DNA from 2 places in the Streptomyces sp. NPDC004658 genome. Region 2 is predicted to be linked to the other one. Evidence: riboswitches for the same ligand, from Rfam matches in the RefSeq annotation. Region 2 holds a riboswitch; the other holds the start of a gene.
The links. A riboswitch is a leader RNA that binds a small molecule or an ion and turns the genes downstream of it on or off. The one in region 2 is predicted to bind thiamine pyrophosphate.
Positions count from the first base shown of each region.

Region 1: it holds a riboswitch for thiamine pyrophosphate, as region 2 does, so the genes downstream of both, thiC (phosphomethylpyrimidine synthase ThiC) here and ABZV94_RS07010 (thiamine ABC transporter substrate-binding protein) in region 2, are expected to answer to the same signal.

Region 1 covers NZ_JBEXKG010000001.1:41,394-48,545, reverse strand. The annotation lists gene ABZV94_RS00215 (DUF5326 family protein) at 1-172, shown strand, start outside; gene ABZV94_RS00210 (IclR family transcriptional regulator C-terminal domain-containing protein) at 368-1,321, shown strand; gene ABZV94_RS00205 (SsgA family sporulation/cell division regulator) at 1,421-1,858, shown strand; gene ABZV94_RS00200 (YibE/F family protein) at 2,061-3,485, opposite strand; TPP riboswitch at 3,557-3,734, shown strand; gene thiC (phosphomethylpyrimidine synthase ThiC) at 3,727-5,511, shown strand; gene ABZV94_RS00190 (hypothetical protein) at 5,629-6,492, opposite strand; gene ABZV94_RS00185 (metallophosphoesterase) at 6,674-7,152, opposite strand, start outside.
Region 2 covers NZ_JBEXKG010000011.1:29,238-36,389, forward strand. The annotation lists gene rlmN (23S rRNA (adenine(2503)-C(2))-methyltransferase RlmN) at 633-1,739, shown strand; TPP riboswitch at 1,763-1,871, shown strand; gene ABZV94_RS07010 (thiamine ABC transporter substrate-binding protein) at 1,953-3,062, shown strand; gene ABZV94_RS07015 (iron ABC transporter permease) at 3,110-4,711, shown strand; gene ABZV94_RS07020 (ABC transporter ATP-binding protein) at 4,712-5,731, shown strand; gene ABZV94_RS07025 (maleylpyruvate isomerase family mycothiol-dependent enzyme) at 5,756-6,553, shown strand; gene ABZV94_RS07030 (LAETG motif-containing sortase-dependent surface protein) at 6,613-7,152, opposite strand, start outside.

The DNA.
Region 1 (7,152 bases), on a different contig from region 2:
GGTCGCGGTGCCGGTCATCGCCCTGGTCGTGTTCGGCGGCCTGATAGCGACGGTGGTCGGGTTCGTGATCGGCCTGCTGTTCAAGGTGCTGGTCTTCGTCGCCCTGGTCGGCGGCCTCATCTACCTCGTCCGCAAGTTCATGGGGAACTCCTCGTCGCGCAGCGACTGGTGAGGCACCAGGGAGCCGGTCACCCGTGACGGAGGGCCGGTTCCCTCGGGCGGGGGAAGTTTCACGCGGAAGCCGTCCGCGGGCGGTGGCGGCGGTTAAAGTCCGGAACTCCCCACGGGGTCCGGCCCCGTGGGCGGCGCAGACCCCCCTCCGTGCTCTTCCTCGCACGGGCTGCCCCTCGCGCTCCGGGAGTGACCCTTGGCCACGGTTGACACCGCACCGGCGGAACCCCACGCACCCCCCGCCCCACCGCGCTCCTGCGCGCCCCCCGTCCAACGACCGGTGCCCCTGGCCGTCCCGGACCAGCCACAGGCGGCGGACATCCCCGGACCTCCGCGTGCCGCGGACCGCTGCGGACCACCGCCCTCCGCCGGCCGGCCGGGATCACCGGCCGCCCCCACTCCCACCTCCACGCTCATCGGCTCCGTCCAGCGCGCCATGCGCCTGCTGGAGACCGTCGCCGCGCACGCCTACGGTGCCACCGCCAAGCAACTCGCCCGTGAGACCGGGCTCGCGCTGCCCACGGCGTACCACCTGCTGCGCACCCTGGTCCACGAGGGCTATCTGCGCCGGGAGAAGGGGCTGTTCTTCCTCGGCGACGCGGTGGAGCGACTGGCCTGCAGTGGAGCGCAGCAGAAACGTCGCAGCACGGTGGCGGACACGCTCGCGCACTGGCGGGATTCCATCGGTGTGCCGGTGTACTACGCGATGTACCGGGACGGGGAGATCGAGGTCATGTGCGTCTCCGACTCCCGCCAGACGCCCGCGGTGGAGGAGTGGGCGGACTTCCGCGAGACCGGCCACGCGCACGCGATCGGACAGTGCCTGCTCTCCCAGCTGGACGAGGACGCCCGGCGCGACCACCTCGCCCGGTACCCCGTACGGCCCCTCACGCCGTACACCGTGCGGGACAACGACGCGCTGCTGCGGCGTCTGACCCGGATGCGGCGCATGGAACCGGTGGTGGAACGCCAGGAGTACGCGGTGGGCACCGTCTGCGCGGCGGTCCCGATCACGGTGGGCACCACCGCGGCCACCATGGCCATCTCCCTGCCCCTTCAGCAGGCCGACCGGCTGATGCCCGCGGCACAGCGGCTGCAGGCGGAGATCGGGCGGCATCTGGGATCGCTCACTCTCTCTATCAGTATGTGAAAACTTACTCCTTGTGATCTCCCGTGTACTTTCAGCAAGATTTGACCACGGTCAGAGGGATCAATCCCGGCCAGTCGATGTCATATGACGGGATAGGCGATGCGCGAGTCCGTACAGGCAGAAGTCATGATGAGCTTTCTCGTGTCGGAGGAGCTCTCCTTCCGCATCCCGGTGGAGTTGCGCTACGAGACCTGTGATCCGTATGCCGTACGCCTCACCTTCCATCTGCCCGGCGATGCGCCCGTGACCTGGGCATTCGGCCGGGAGTTGCTGATCGACGGGGTCGGCCGCCCGTGCGGGGAGGGGGACGTGCACATCGCCCCCGTCGACACCGAGGTGCTGGGTGAGGTGCTGATCCGGCTTCAGGTCGGCGGCGACCAGGCCCTGTTCCGTTCGTCGGCGCCGCCGCTCGTGGCCTTCCTGGATCGTACGGACAAGCTCGTGCCGCTCGGCCAGGAGGGCGCGCTCGCCGATTTCGACGCTCACCTCGACGAGGCCCTGGACCGCATCCTGGCCGAGGAACAGAGCGCCGGCTGAAGCGTCACTGCCCGGGTAGGCGGGCGATCCGCCGTGCCGCGTGGGACTGTGCAGGAACGCTTCTGCGGCGGGGGTCCGCTCCGGCGGGCCCGCCCCTGCACGGTGGCCCTCTGCGCGGTGACCTCCCCTGCGCGGTGGTCTCCCCCTGAGCAGCGGACCCTCCGACTAGGGACAAAGCGCTTCCGGCACCCCTTCCCCCGCGTCACCGCTTCCGGCGTCGGCCCCGTCCGCCGCGTGCCGGTGTGCGCTGTGCCCCCACGGGCGCGGTGGCAGCGGGGCCGGGCCGGTCGGCCGACACGACGAGCGCGGCCAGCGCGGTGGTGACCGGCACCGAGGCGACCAGACCGATCGAGCCCACCAGCGTGCGCACGATCTCCTCGGCCACCAGCTCGCTGTTGGCCACGGTGCCGACGCTGCTCTGCGCGATCGAGAACAGCAGAAGGAGCGGCAGTGCGGCACCGGCGTAGGCGAGCACGAGGGTGTTGACCACGGATGCGATGTGGTCGCGGCCGATGCGGATGCCCGCCCGGTACAGTCCCCGCCAGCCCATCGACGGGTTGGCCTCGTGCAGCTCCCAGACGGCCGAGGTCTGCGTCACCGTCACGTCGTCCAGGACGCCGAGCGAGCCGATGATGACGCCGGCCAGCAGCAGACCGCTCATGTCGATCGACGGATACAGGCCGTGGATCAGGCCGGTGCTGTCGTCCGTGTTGCCGGTCAGGGCGGCCCAGCCGATGAACAGCGAGCCGAGCACGCCGATCAGGCAGAGTGAGATCAGCGTGCCGAGCACCGCCACCGACGTACGCGCCGACAGACCGTGGCACATGTACAGGGCGATCAGCATGATGGCGCTCGAACCGACCACGGCCACCAGCAGCGGGTTCGCACCCTCCAGGATCGCCGGCAGGATGAACAGCGTCAGGACCAGGAAGCTCACGGCCAGGGCGACCAGCGCCATGACGCCGCGGAGCCGGCCCACCACCACGACGGCGACCGCGAAGATCCCCGCGAGCAGTGCCATGGGGAACTTCCGGTTCACATCGGTCACCGAGTACTGCAGATCCTTGGGGGCGGAGGGCTCGTAGGCGACCACGACCTTCTCGCCCTGGTCCAGCTGTCGTGACTGGTCCGGCTGCACGACCTCGGTGAAGGTACGGCCCTTGTCCTTGCCGGTGTCGACCCGGATGGTGGCCTTCTTGCACCGTTCGTTGGCCTTCGCCTCCGCCGACGCGCCCTGCGCGGTGGAGGTGGCGCCGGTCGGGCTGCTGCCGGACGCGTTCACCGACTTGCAGCTGACCTCGACGACCCGGGTGACCGTCGCCTGCTGGGTCTGCCGGTCGAAGCCGACGCCGGTGCGTTTATGGGAGGGGGCCTGCCCGGGCCAGAGCACCACGAGGCCGACCAGGACCGCAGCGGTGAAGGGGACCAGGATCGCCGCGATGACCTTGCGCAGGTGCTGGGAGACGGGCGCCGCGGGGCCGTGACTGTGACTGTGGCCGTGCGAGTGGCTGTTGCCGTCCGAGTGATCGTGGCTGTGTGGACGGTGGCCGTGTCCGTCGCCCTGTTCCGGGTCGTCCCGGCGGGGCGGCTCGGGCGGCTGGTAGGGGTACTGCTCGATCCTGGTCACCGCCCGATCATCGCAAGAACGGTGGGGGCCCACTGTTCACCGCGCCACACATGACGCTAGCGTGGAGGCACCTTTGCACACGCGGGAGCTCGGAGCACCGGGCTGAGAGGGCGCTGACCTCCGTACACGCGATGTTTCACGTGGAACAAGAGGTGTTCCACAGGAAATGTCGGCAGACGGAAACCGCTGCGTCGACCGCTGAACCTGTTACCGGGTAATGCCGGCGTAGGGAGTAGGTCTCATGGCCAACAAGGACACACGCACGCCTGCCTCCATCCAGGACGAGAAGTCCCAGGAGGCCGGGAAGTCCATCGGCTGGCACAAGGCGTACGTCGAGGGCTCACGCCCCGATCTGCGCGTGCCGGTCCGTCAGGTGCACCTCACCAACGGGCAGTCGGTCACGCTGTACGACACGTCGGGCCCGTACACCGATCCACTCGTCGACACGGACGTCCGCCGCGGTCTGCCGCCACTGCGGGAGAACTGGATCATCGCGCGCGGTGACACAGAGGAGTACGCGGGTCGGCCGGTCCGTCCCGAGGACGACGGGATCAAGCACACCTCGCCGCGCGGCGGGCTGCGGAACCTCGACGCGGTCTTCCCCGGACGCCCGCGTCAGCCGCGGCGGGGCCGCAACGGCCAGGCGGTGACGCAGCTGGCGTACGCCCGCCGGGGCGAGATCACGCCCGAGATGGAGTTCGTGGCCCTTCGGGAGAACGTGTCCCCTGAGGTGGTCCGCGAGGAGATCGCGGCGGGCCGGGCCGTGCTGCCGGCCAACGTCAACCACCCGGAGATCGAGCCGATGATCATCGGCAAGCGGTTCCTGGTGAAGGTGAACGCCAACATCGGCAACTCGGCGGTGACCTCCTCCATCGAGGAGGAGGTGGAGAAGATGACCTGGGCGACCCGCTGGGGCGCCGACACGGTCATGGACCTGTCCACCGGCCGCAACATCCACACCACCCGCGAGTGGGTCCTGCGCAACTCCCCCGTCCCCATCGGCACGGTGCCGCTCTACCAGGCCCTGGAGAAGGTCGACGGCAAGGCCGAGGAACTGACCTGGGAGATCTACAAGGACACCGTCATCGAGCAGGCCGAGCAGGGCGTGGACTACATGACGGTCCACGCGGGCGTCCGGCTGCCGTACGTCCCGCTCACCGCCAACCGCAAGACCGGCATCGTCTCCCGCGGCGGTTCGATCATGGCCGCGTGGTGCCTGGCGCACCACAAGGAGTCGTTCCTGTACGAGAACTTCGAGGAACTGTGCGAGATCCTCGCCGCCTACGACGTCACGTACTCGCTGGGCGACGGCCTGCGGCCGGGCTCCATCGCGGACGCCAACGACGAGGCACAGTTCGCGGAGTTGAGGACGCTCGGGGAACTCAACAGGATCGCCAGGCGTTTCAACGTACAGACCATGATCGAGGGCCCGGGGCACGTCCCGATGCACAAGATCAAGGAGAACATCGACCTTCAGCAGGAGATCTGCGATGAAGCTCCGTTCTATACGCTCGGCCCGCTGACCACGGACGTCGCGCCGGCGTACGACCACATCACCTCCGGCATCGGCGCCGCGATGATCGCCTGGTGGGGCACGGCGATGCTCTGCTACGTCACGCCCAAGGAGCACCTGGGCCTGCCCAACCGGGACGACGTCAAGACCGGCGTCATCACCTACAAGATCGCCGCACACGCGGCGGACCTCGCCAAGGGGCATCCCGGAGCGCAGGAGTGGGACGACGCCCTGTCCGACGCTCGCTTCGAGTTCCGGTGGGAGGACCAGTTCAACCTCGCGCTGGACCCGGACACGGCTCGGGAGTTCCACGACGAGACGCTGCCTGCGGAGCCCGCCAAGACGGCGCACTTCTGCTCCATGTGCGGCCCGAAGTTCTGCAGCATGAAGATCTCGCAGGACATCCGGCGTGAGCACGGCGGCAGCCGGGCCGAGATCGAGGAGGGCATGGCCCAGAAGTCGAAGGAGTTCGCGGCGGCCGGCAACCGGGTGTACCTGCCGATCGCCGACTGAACGACGCATGCGGAACTCGTCGCGCCGGCCGGTCCGATGGCGGCCGGCTGGTGCGACGGGCGCCGTGGGGTGCGCGGCCGGCCGGGGTGACGGCGGCGGACCGGTGGGCCGCTCGGGTCACTCGGGCCGGTGTTCCGGGCCGCCGAAGTCCGGGCTCGTGTAGTCGGGGCTGGTGAAGCTCGGGCGGCCGGTCCCGGTGCCGTCCTCGGGGCTGGTGAAGCCGGGGCGGTCGTAGCCGAGGCGCGGGATGCGGCCGGTCGGTGCGGGCGGGGTCGGCGGATGCGCCGCGGGCGGGCCGGGCTCGCTGAGTGCCTCCCGGAGGAAGGGCAGGATGCCGCGCTCCAGCAAGGCGTCCCGCCAGGCCTCCTTGGCCCTGGCCAGTTCCTCGTGGGCCGCGTCCCGTGCCCGGTCGTCCGCCGGGGTGCTGTTGCGCAGGGCGGTGAGCAGCAGTCCGACCGCGGCGACGAGGATCGCCGCCGCGGTGATGGCACCGAACACCCAGCCGGCGGTGAGCATGGTCCGGGCGAAGGCCTGGCCGGGGTCGAGCATCTTCAGGATGTAGCCGACGAGCAGGAAGATCACCGCGGCGGTTCCGGAGAGGACGGGAGCCAGGACGGCGATGACCGCGATGGCGCCCGCGCCGGCGCTCTCGGCGGCTTCGCCGAGGGTGGTGGCGAGGCCCGTGGCGGTCGCCCCAGGGTCCGCTTCCTCGGAGTCGCCGACGGCCGGCGGACCGGACAGCGCCGGGTGGCGCAGTGCGTCGCGCAGCTTGACGTAGTGCTGGTACTCGGCCGCCGCGGCTGCCGTGATCAGGGCGGAGGCGTTGAGCGCCATGGTGCGCAGTTGTTCGGAGTTGAGCCGCTGTCCGACGGCGGCCAGTTCCGGTCGGTGCGGTGCGGAGCGCAGCGCCTCATCGAGGAGCCGCTCGAATTCCTGGCGGTCCTCGCTCTGCAGGTGCTGCGGAACGCTGTTCATGTGCATCCCCCGATGCTCCGTAGGGCTTGGGGCTCGCACGCCGGCGAGCCGTCGGGCAGAAACGGAGGGGAGCCTGCTACGGATAAGCCGATGGTAGAGCCGTGACGGCGCGCGGTGACAGGGGATTGCCGGAATTTGCGGTCCGGCCTGCGCGTACGCGGCTGGGGGAGGTCCGCCCGACGAACGGTCAGTTGTCCAGGGGCAGTTGCTGGACCAGCAGCTTTCCGGCCATGGTCACTCCGCCGTCCATGGCGATGGCCAGTCCGTCGGCGTAGACGTGCGGTCCCTCGACGACCGGGCGGGTGCTCTCCTCGCCGTCCTCGGAGCCGACCTGGCCGAGGAGATAGGGAATGGGGCTGTGCCCGTGAACGACCCGGGTGCCGCCGTACGTATCGAGGAGGGAGCGCACGGCGTCGGCGCCGCCCTCGTCGCGGAAGGAGAAGCGCTTGGTGAACTTGCGGAACAGGTCCCAGACCTCGTCGGCGTCGTTGCGGGTCAGAGCCTCGCGGACGGTGTCGTTGACCGCTTCGATGGAGTCGCCGTAGTCGAGGTAGGCGGTGGTGTCGGAGTGGAGGAGCAGATAGCCGTCGACCTCCTCGACGGCGTCGAGGCGGGCCATCCACTGCAGGTGGTGGTCCTGGAGGCGGTCCATGTCGGTCTTCTGGC
Region 2 (7,152 bases):
CGGCAGCACCGTCGGACTGGGCGGTCGAGCGGTTCGGGCGGCATGCCGGCGCGCTCGCCGCCGCGGTTCCAGTGCAACTGGCCAAGGCGCATGCCAAGGCTCACGCGGCGCACATGGCGGCGGGGCTGAAGAAGCGGAGTCCCTACGGTGTCGCCCTCGCCGGAGCGGTGCGTGAGGGGCTGGCGGACGCGGCACGGGAGCTGGGGGAGTCCGTGCGGGACGTACGGGGATACGAGTACGCCGTGATCAACGAGCACGCGCTCTTCCCTTTCCGGTACGCGGACAAGCCGCGGCCCCTGGATCGTGCGCGGTTGCCCGCCAACGCATCCCCCACCCGGCGGCGGCTTTTCCGGGCCCACGGGCCGCAGACTCCGGACGGGCTGTTCGAGGTCGACGCCGGCCTGGCGACGGAGGAGTACCTGGGACTGCACGAGGCGTTCGAGGAACTGGGGGCCTCCACGAGACTCGTCTGCGTGTGCCGGGTGCTCGGCCGCTCGACGGGCTCTGGGGCGGCCGGGCCGTCCCTGGGCCGTCCGAGGCCGCTCAGCGGCGACAGGTGGCGACCACTGACGACAGTCGCAGCGAACGGCACCCGCAGCCCACCCAAGTCGATCTGCGACACTGGAACCACCATGCCCAAGCCCGGAGAACTCACTTTCGTCGCGCCGCGCGGAGCCAAGAAGCCGCCGCGGCATCTCGCCGACCTCACGCCTGCCGAGCGCAAGGACGCCGTGGCCGGGATCGGTGAGAAGCCGTTCCGTGCCAAGCAGCTCTCGCAGCACTACTTCGCGCGGTACGCGCACGAGCCGGAGCAGTGGACCGACATCCCCGCCGGTTCCCGCGCCAAGCTCCAGGAAGCGCTGTTCCCGGAGCTGATGACCGTCGTCCGGCATCTGTCCACCGACCAGGGGACCACGCGCAAGACGCTCTGGCGGCTGTTCGACGGGACGCTGGTCGAGTCCGTGCTCATGCGGTACCCGGACCGGGTCACCATGTGCATCAGCTCGCAGGCAGGGTGCGGTATGAACTGCCCGTTCTGCGCGACCGGGCAGGCGGGGCTGGACCGGAACCTGTCCACCGCGGAGATCGTCCACCAGATCGTGGACGGCATGCGGGCCCTGCGGGACGGCGAGGTGCCCGGCGGGCCCGCGCGGCTGTCCAACATCGTCTTCATGGGGATGGGTGAGCCGCTCGCCAACTACAAGCGGGTCGTCGGTGCCATCCGGGCGCTCACCGACCCGACGCCGGACGGGCTCGGTCTCTCGCAGCGCGGGATCACCGTCTCCACCGTCGGACTCGTGCCGGCCATCCACCGGTTCGCGGACGAGGGTCTCAAGTGCCGGCTCGCGATCTCCCTGCACGCCCCCGACGACGAGCTGCGCGACACCCTCGTCCCCGTGAACACGCGGTGGAAGGTGCGCGAGGTGCTGGACGCCGGGTTCGAGTACACCGAGAAGTCCGGGCGCCGGCTGTCCATCGAGTACGCGCTCATCCGCGACATCAACGACCAGGCGTGGCGGGGGGACAGGCTCGGGCGGCTGCTGAAGGGCAAGCCCGTGCACGTCAACCTCATCCCGCTGAACCCGACGCCGGGGTCGAAGTGGACCGCGTCGCGCCCGGAGGACGAGAAGGCGTTCGTGGAGGCCATCGCCGCCCACGGCGTGCCCGTCACCGTCCGGGACACCCGTGGACAGGAGATCGACGGAGCCTGTGGTCAGCTCGCCGCCACCGAGCGGTAATCTGACCCCGTCCACATATCTTCATATTCCGACAGGGGAGCGCCACAGCGCTGAGAGTGCGGCGGACAGGGCCGCAGACCCTCTGAACCTCGCCCAGGTCATTCTGGGTAGGAAGTTCGGTCATCACTCAAGCTGTTGCGCCCTGCCCGGGTCTCCCCAGCGGAGCCCGGGCAGGGCCGCGTCTCTTCCTGGCCAACCCCAGGAGGACATCCAGTGCACAACAAGACCTTCGTGGCCGTGGCGGTCGGGCTCGGCCTGATCGGGCTGTCCGCGTGCGGTGCGTCGGACGGGGGGTCGTCCTCGGACTCCAGGACCGTCACCCTCGTCAGCCACGACTCGTGGGCCGTGTCCAAGAAGGTGCAGCGGGACTTCGAGAAGCAGTCGGGGTACAAGCTGCGGGTCCTCAACGACGGCGACGCCGGGCAGGCCGTCAACAAGGCGATCCTGACGAAGGACAACCCGCAGGGCGACGTGTTCTTCGGCGTCGACAACACCCTGCTCTCCCGCGCCCTCGACAACGGGCTGTTCCAGCCGTACACGGCCAAGGGCCTCGACAAGGTCGCGGCCCCCTACCAGCTGGACCGGGCCAAGCACCGGGTCACGCCCGTCGACTACGGCGACATCTGCGTCAACTACGACAAGGCCTGGTTCAGCAAGCACAGGCTGGCCCCGCCGCAGACCTTCGCCGACCTGGCCAAGCCGCAGTACAAGAACCTCCTCGTCACCGAGAACGCGGCCACCTCCTCTCCCGGCCTCGGCTTCCTGCTGGGCAGCGCCGCGCGGTTCGGGGATGGGGGTACCTCCCGCTCGAGCGGAGCCGAGAGTGGGGGAGGGTGGCAGGACTACTGGAAGAAGCTCAAGGCCAACGGCGTCAAGGTGGTCGACGGCTGGGAGCAGGCCTACTCCCAGGAGTTCTCCGGCTCCACCGGGGGGAAGAAGGCGGGCGGTGACCGGCCGCTCGTGGTGTCGTACGCCTCCTCGCCGCCCGCCGAGGTGATCTACGCCAAGAAGCGGCCCGCCACCGCCCCGACCGGCGTGGCCACCGGCACCTGCTTCCGGCAGATCGAGTTCGCGGGGCTGCTCAGCAACGCGAAGAACCCCGAGGGGGCCAAGGCGTTCATCGACTTCCTGGTCTCCAAGGAGTTCCAGGAGGACATGCCGCTCAACATGTTCGTCTACCCGGTCGTGAAGGGGGCCGCCGTCCCCGCCGACTTCACGAAGTACGGGCCGGCCGCCAAGGACCCCGAGACCATGGCCCCCGACAAGATCGCCGCCAACCGCGACCAGTGGGTCAAGTCGTGGACGTCACTCGTACTGAAGTGACCGCCCGCGCGAGGGACAGGCGCGGGAGCGCGGCGCGGCTCGGCCTCATGGCCCTGCCCGTCGCGTTCTTCGCGCTGTTCTTCGCCTGGCCCGTGGCCGCGATCGTCGCGCGCGGGCTCAGGATGGACGGCGCCTGGCACCTGGGGCGGATCGCGGACGTCGTCGCCCAGCCGGACATCCGGCACGTGCTGTGGTTCACCACCTGGCAGGCGCTCGCCTCCACCGCGCTCACCCTGCTGCTCGCCCTGCCCGCCGGCTACGTCTTCGCCCGCCTCGACTTCCCGGGCAAGCAGGTGCTGCGGGCCGTCGTCACCGTCCCGTTCGTGCTGCCGACCGTCGTCGCGGGCAGCGCCTTCCTGGCACTGGTCGGCCGGGGCGGACTGCTGGACGAGCTGTGGGGGGTACGGCTGGACACCACGGTGTGGGCGATCCTGCTGGCCCATGTCTTCTTCAACTTCGCGGTCGTCGTCCGGACCGTCGGCGGGCTGTGGGCGCAGCTCGACCCCCGGCAGGAGGAGGCCGCGCGGATGCTGGGCGCCTCCCCGCTGACGGCCTGGCGGAAGGTCACCCTGCCGGCGCTCGCGCCCGCCGTGGCCGCCGCCGCCCTGATGGTGTTCCTGTTCACCTTCACCTCCTTCGGCGTGGTGCAGATCCTCGGCGGCCCGACCTTCTCCACCCTCGAAGTGGAGATCTACCGGCAGACCTCCGAGGTCTTCGACCTGTCCACGGCCGCCGTCCTCACGCTGGTCCAGTTCGCGGCGGTCGGCGCGGTCCTCGCCGTGCACGCCTGGACGGTGCGGCGCCGGGAGACCGCGCTGCGGCTCGTGGACCCGGGGGCGACCGCGCGGCGCCCGCGTGGGGCCGGGCAGTGGGCCCTGCTCGCCTCGGTGCTCGCCACCGTCGCGCTGCTGCTCGTCCTGCCGCTCGCCGTTCTGGTCAGCCGCTCCCTGGACGCGCCCGGCCTCGGCTACTACCGGGCGCTGACCCGCGCGGACGGCGGTACGTTCCTGGTGGCGCCCGTGCACGCGGTGTGGACCTCGCTCCAGTACGCGGTCGCGGCCACCGGCATCGCCGTGGTGATCGGCGGTCTCGCCGCCGCCGCGCTGGCCCGGCGGGACGCGGGACGGCTGGTGCGGGGCTTCGACGCCCTGCTCATGCTGCCGCTCGGCGTCTCCGCCGTGACCGTCGGCTTCGGCTTCCTGATCGCGCTCGACGAGCCGCCGCTCGATCTGCGCCAGTCCTGGCTCCTGGTGCCGCTCGCCCAGGCGCTGGTCGGCGCCCCGTTCGTCGTACGGACCATGCTGCCCGTGCTGCGCGCGGTGGACGTCCGGCTCAGGGAGGCGGCGGCGGTGCTCGGCGCCTCGCCCTGGCGGGTGTGGCGGGAGGTGGATCTGCCGCTGGTGCGGCGGGCGTTGCTGGTCGCGGCCGGGTTCGCGTTCGCCGTGTCGCTCGGCGAGTTCGGGGCCACCGTGTTCATCGCCCGCCCCGACAACCCCACGCTCCCGGTCGCCGTGGCCCGGCTGCTCAGCCGCCCCGGCGACCTCAACTACGGCCAGGCGATGGCCCTGTCGACGATTCTGATGGTGGTGTGCGCCGCCGCGCTGCTGCTCCTGGAGCGGCTGCGGACCGACCGGACGGGGGAGTTCTAGATGCTGCTGAGCCTGGATGCCGCGACCGTGCGCTTCGGCGGGCGGGCCGTGCTCGACGCCGTCGGGCTCGATGTCGCCGAGCACGAGGTGGTGTGCGTCCTCGGCCCCAGCGGCAGCGGCAAGTCGACCCTGCTGCGGGCCGTGGCCGGACTCCAGCCCCTGTCCGGCGGACGGGTCCTGCTCGACGGCCGGGACCAGGCGGGCGTCCCCGCGCACCAGCGGGGCGTGGGACTGATGTTCCAGGACCACCAGTTGTTCCCGCAGCGGGACGTCGGCGCCAACGTCGCCTTCGGACTGCGCATGCACGGCGTCGCCAAGGGCGAACGGGACGCCGAGGTGGGCCAGTTGCTGGAGCTGGTCGGGCTGCCCGGCGCCGCCCGACGGGCGGTGGCCTCGCTGTCCGGCGGCGAGCAGCAGCGCGTGGCCCTCGCCCGGGCGCTCGCGCCCCGCCCCCGGCTGCTCATGCTGGACGAGCCGCTGGGCCAGCTGGACCGCTCGCTGCGGGAGCGGCTGGTGGTCGAACTGCGCGAGCTGTTCGGCCGGTTGGGTACGACCGTGCTCGCCGTGACCCACGACCAGGGCGAGGCGTTCGCGCTGGCCGACCGGGTGGTGGTGATGCGGGACGGGCGGATCGCGCAGACCGGGACGCCGCTCCAGGTGTGGCAGCGGCCCGCCGACGCGTTCGTCGCCCGCTTCCTCGGCTTCGAGAACGTGGTCCCGGCGACCGTCGCCGGCACGGCCGCCGACAGCCCGTGGGGCAAGCTGCCGGTGCCCGACGGTTCCGCGCAGGGCAACCGCACGGTCCTCGTCCGGCCCGCCGGCGTCCGGCTCGTCCCCGCCGACCAGGGCCTGGCGTGCACGGTGACCGCCCGCACCTTCAGGGGCACCCACGTGGCCGTCCACCTCCAGCCGGCGGACGGCCCCCGGCTGGAGGCGGCCTGCCCGCTCCGGGACGCGCCGGAGCCCGGAGCCCGGGTCGGCGTGGAGTTCGACGTGGCCGAAACCGTCGTGCTCGACTGATCAGGACGCCCCTAGGGTGAGGTCATGTCCGTGCTCACGCATGACCGTTACTGTGACGAGATCGCCCACCAGGTCGAGCGGTTGAGAGCCGTGGTGACGTCCGGCGCCGACCTGTCCGCCACCGTGCCGACCTGCCCCGACTGGTCGCTGGAAGACCTCGTGCGCCACACGGGGGGCGCCCTGCGCTGGGTGGACACCCTGGTGCGCACCCGGGCGCGGGAGAACATCCCGCCGGAGCGGGTGCCGCTGGGCGCCGGTCCGCAGGGGCGCGGGGACGCGGCGGCCCTGGACGAGTGGCTCGCCGACACCGGTGAGCGGGTCGTCGGCGCGCTGCGCGAGGCCGGTCCCGACACCGGGGTGTGGGCGTGGGCCGGGATGCTGAACACCGGCTTCTGGGCCCGCCGTATGGCCTGCGAGATCACCGTGCACCGGGCCGACGCCACGCTCGCCGCCGGGCTTCCCTACGAGGTCGCGCCCGACATCGCGGCGGACGCGCTGGACGAGTGGCTCCAGCTCGTGGAGTGGGTGCAGGGCAACACGCCCCGCGAGGCGGCGCGGGATCTGCGCGGCCCGAAGCGCTCGATCCATCTGCACGCCACCGACGCCGACCCGGCCCTGCACGCCGAGTGGATGGTCGAGCTGGGCGAGGAGGGCGTGAGCTGGCGGCGCGGGCACGAGAAGGCCACGGTCGCCCTGCGCGGCCCGCTCACCTCGGTGCTGCTCGCCTTCTACCGCCGGCTGCCGCTGGACACGCCCGGCCTGGAGGTGCTCGGCGACCGGGAGGTGCTGGAACTCTGGCTGGAGCGGACCGTGTTCGGCTGACGCGCTCCGGCCCGTCCCCTGGGCACAGGGAACGGGCCGGAGGCGGTACGGCGGTGCGGTCAGCCGTTGCGGCTCGCCCCGCGGCGGCGCATGCCGAACCAGACGGCGCCACCGCCGACGACGACCAGGAGGGCCGCGACGCCGGCTATCAGGCCGGTGTTGGAGTTCGCACCGGTCTCGGCGAGGTTGGACTCACCGGCCGCCGGGGACGGCGCGTTCTCGGAGGTGCCGGCCGGGGCGGAGCTCGACCCCGAGGCCGACGGGGCGGGGGTCGCCGGCTGGGCCGGGGCGGACTTGCTCGGCGACGACGACGGCGACGGAGAGGGCGACACGGTCGCGCTCGCCGTCGGCTTCGGGGACTCGCTCTCGGTCTCGCAGGCGGTGGACGGGGTCACCAGGTCCGGCTGGATGTCCTCGTCGACGATGGTGCCGGCCTTGACGTGGATCCGGTAGGTGGCGCTCGGCTTCCAGTCCTCGGAGAAGGTGATCCGAACACCCTCCTTGGACCCCTTGACCGGCTGCTCGCCGATCTTCGTCTCGACACCGCCGACGCCCTTGAGGAAGACGCTGACGGTGGCGTCCTTGGCGGACGCGTCGGT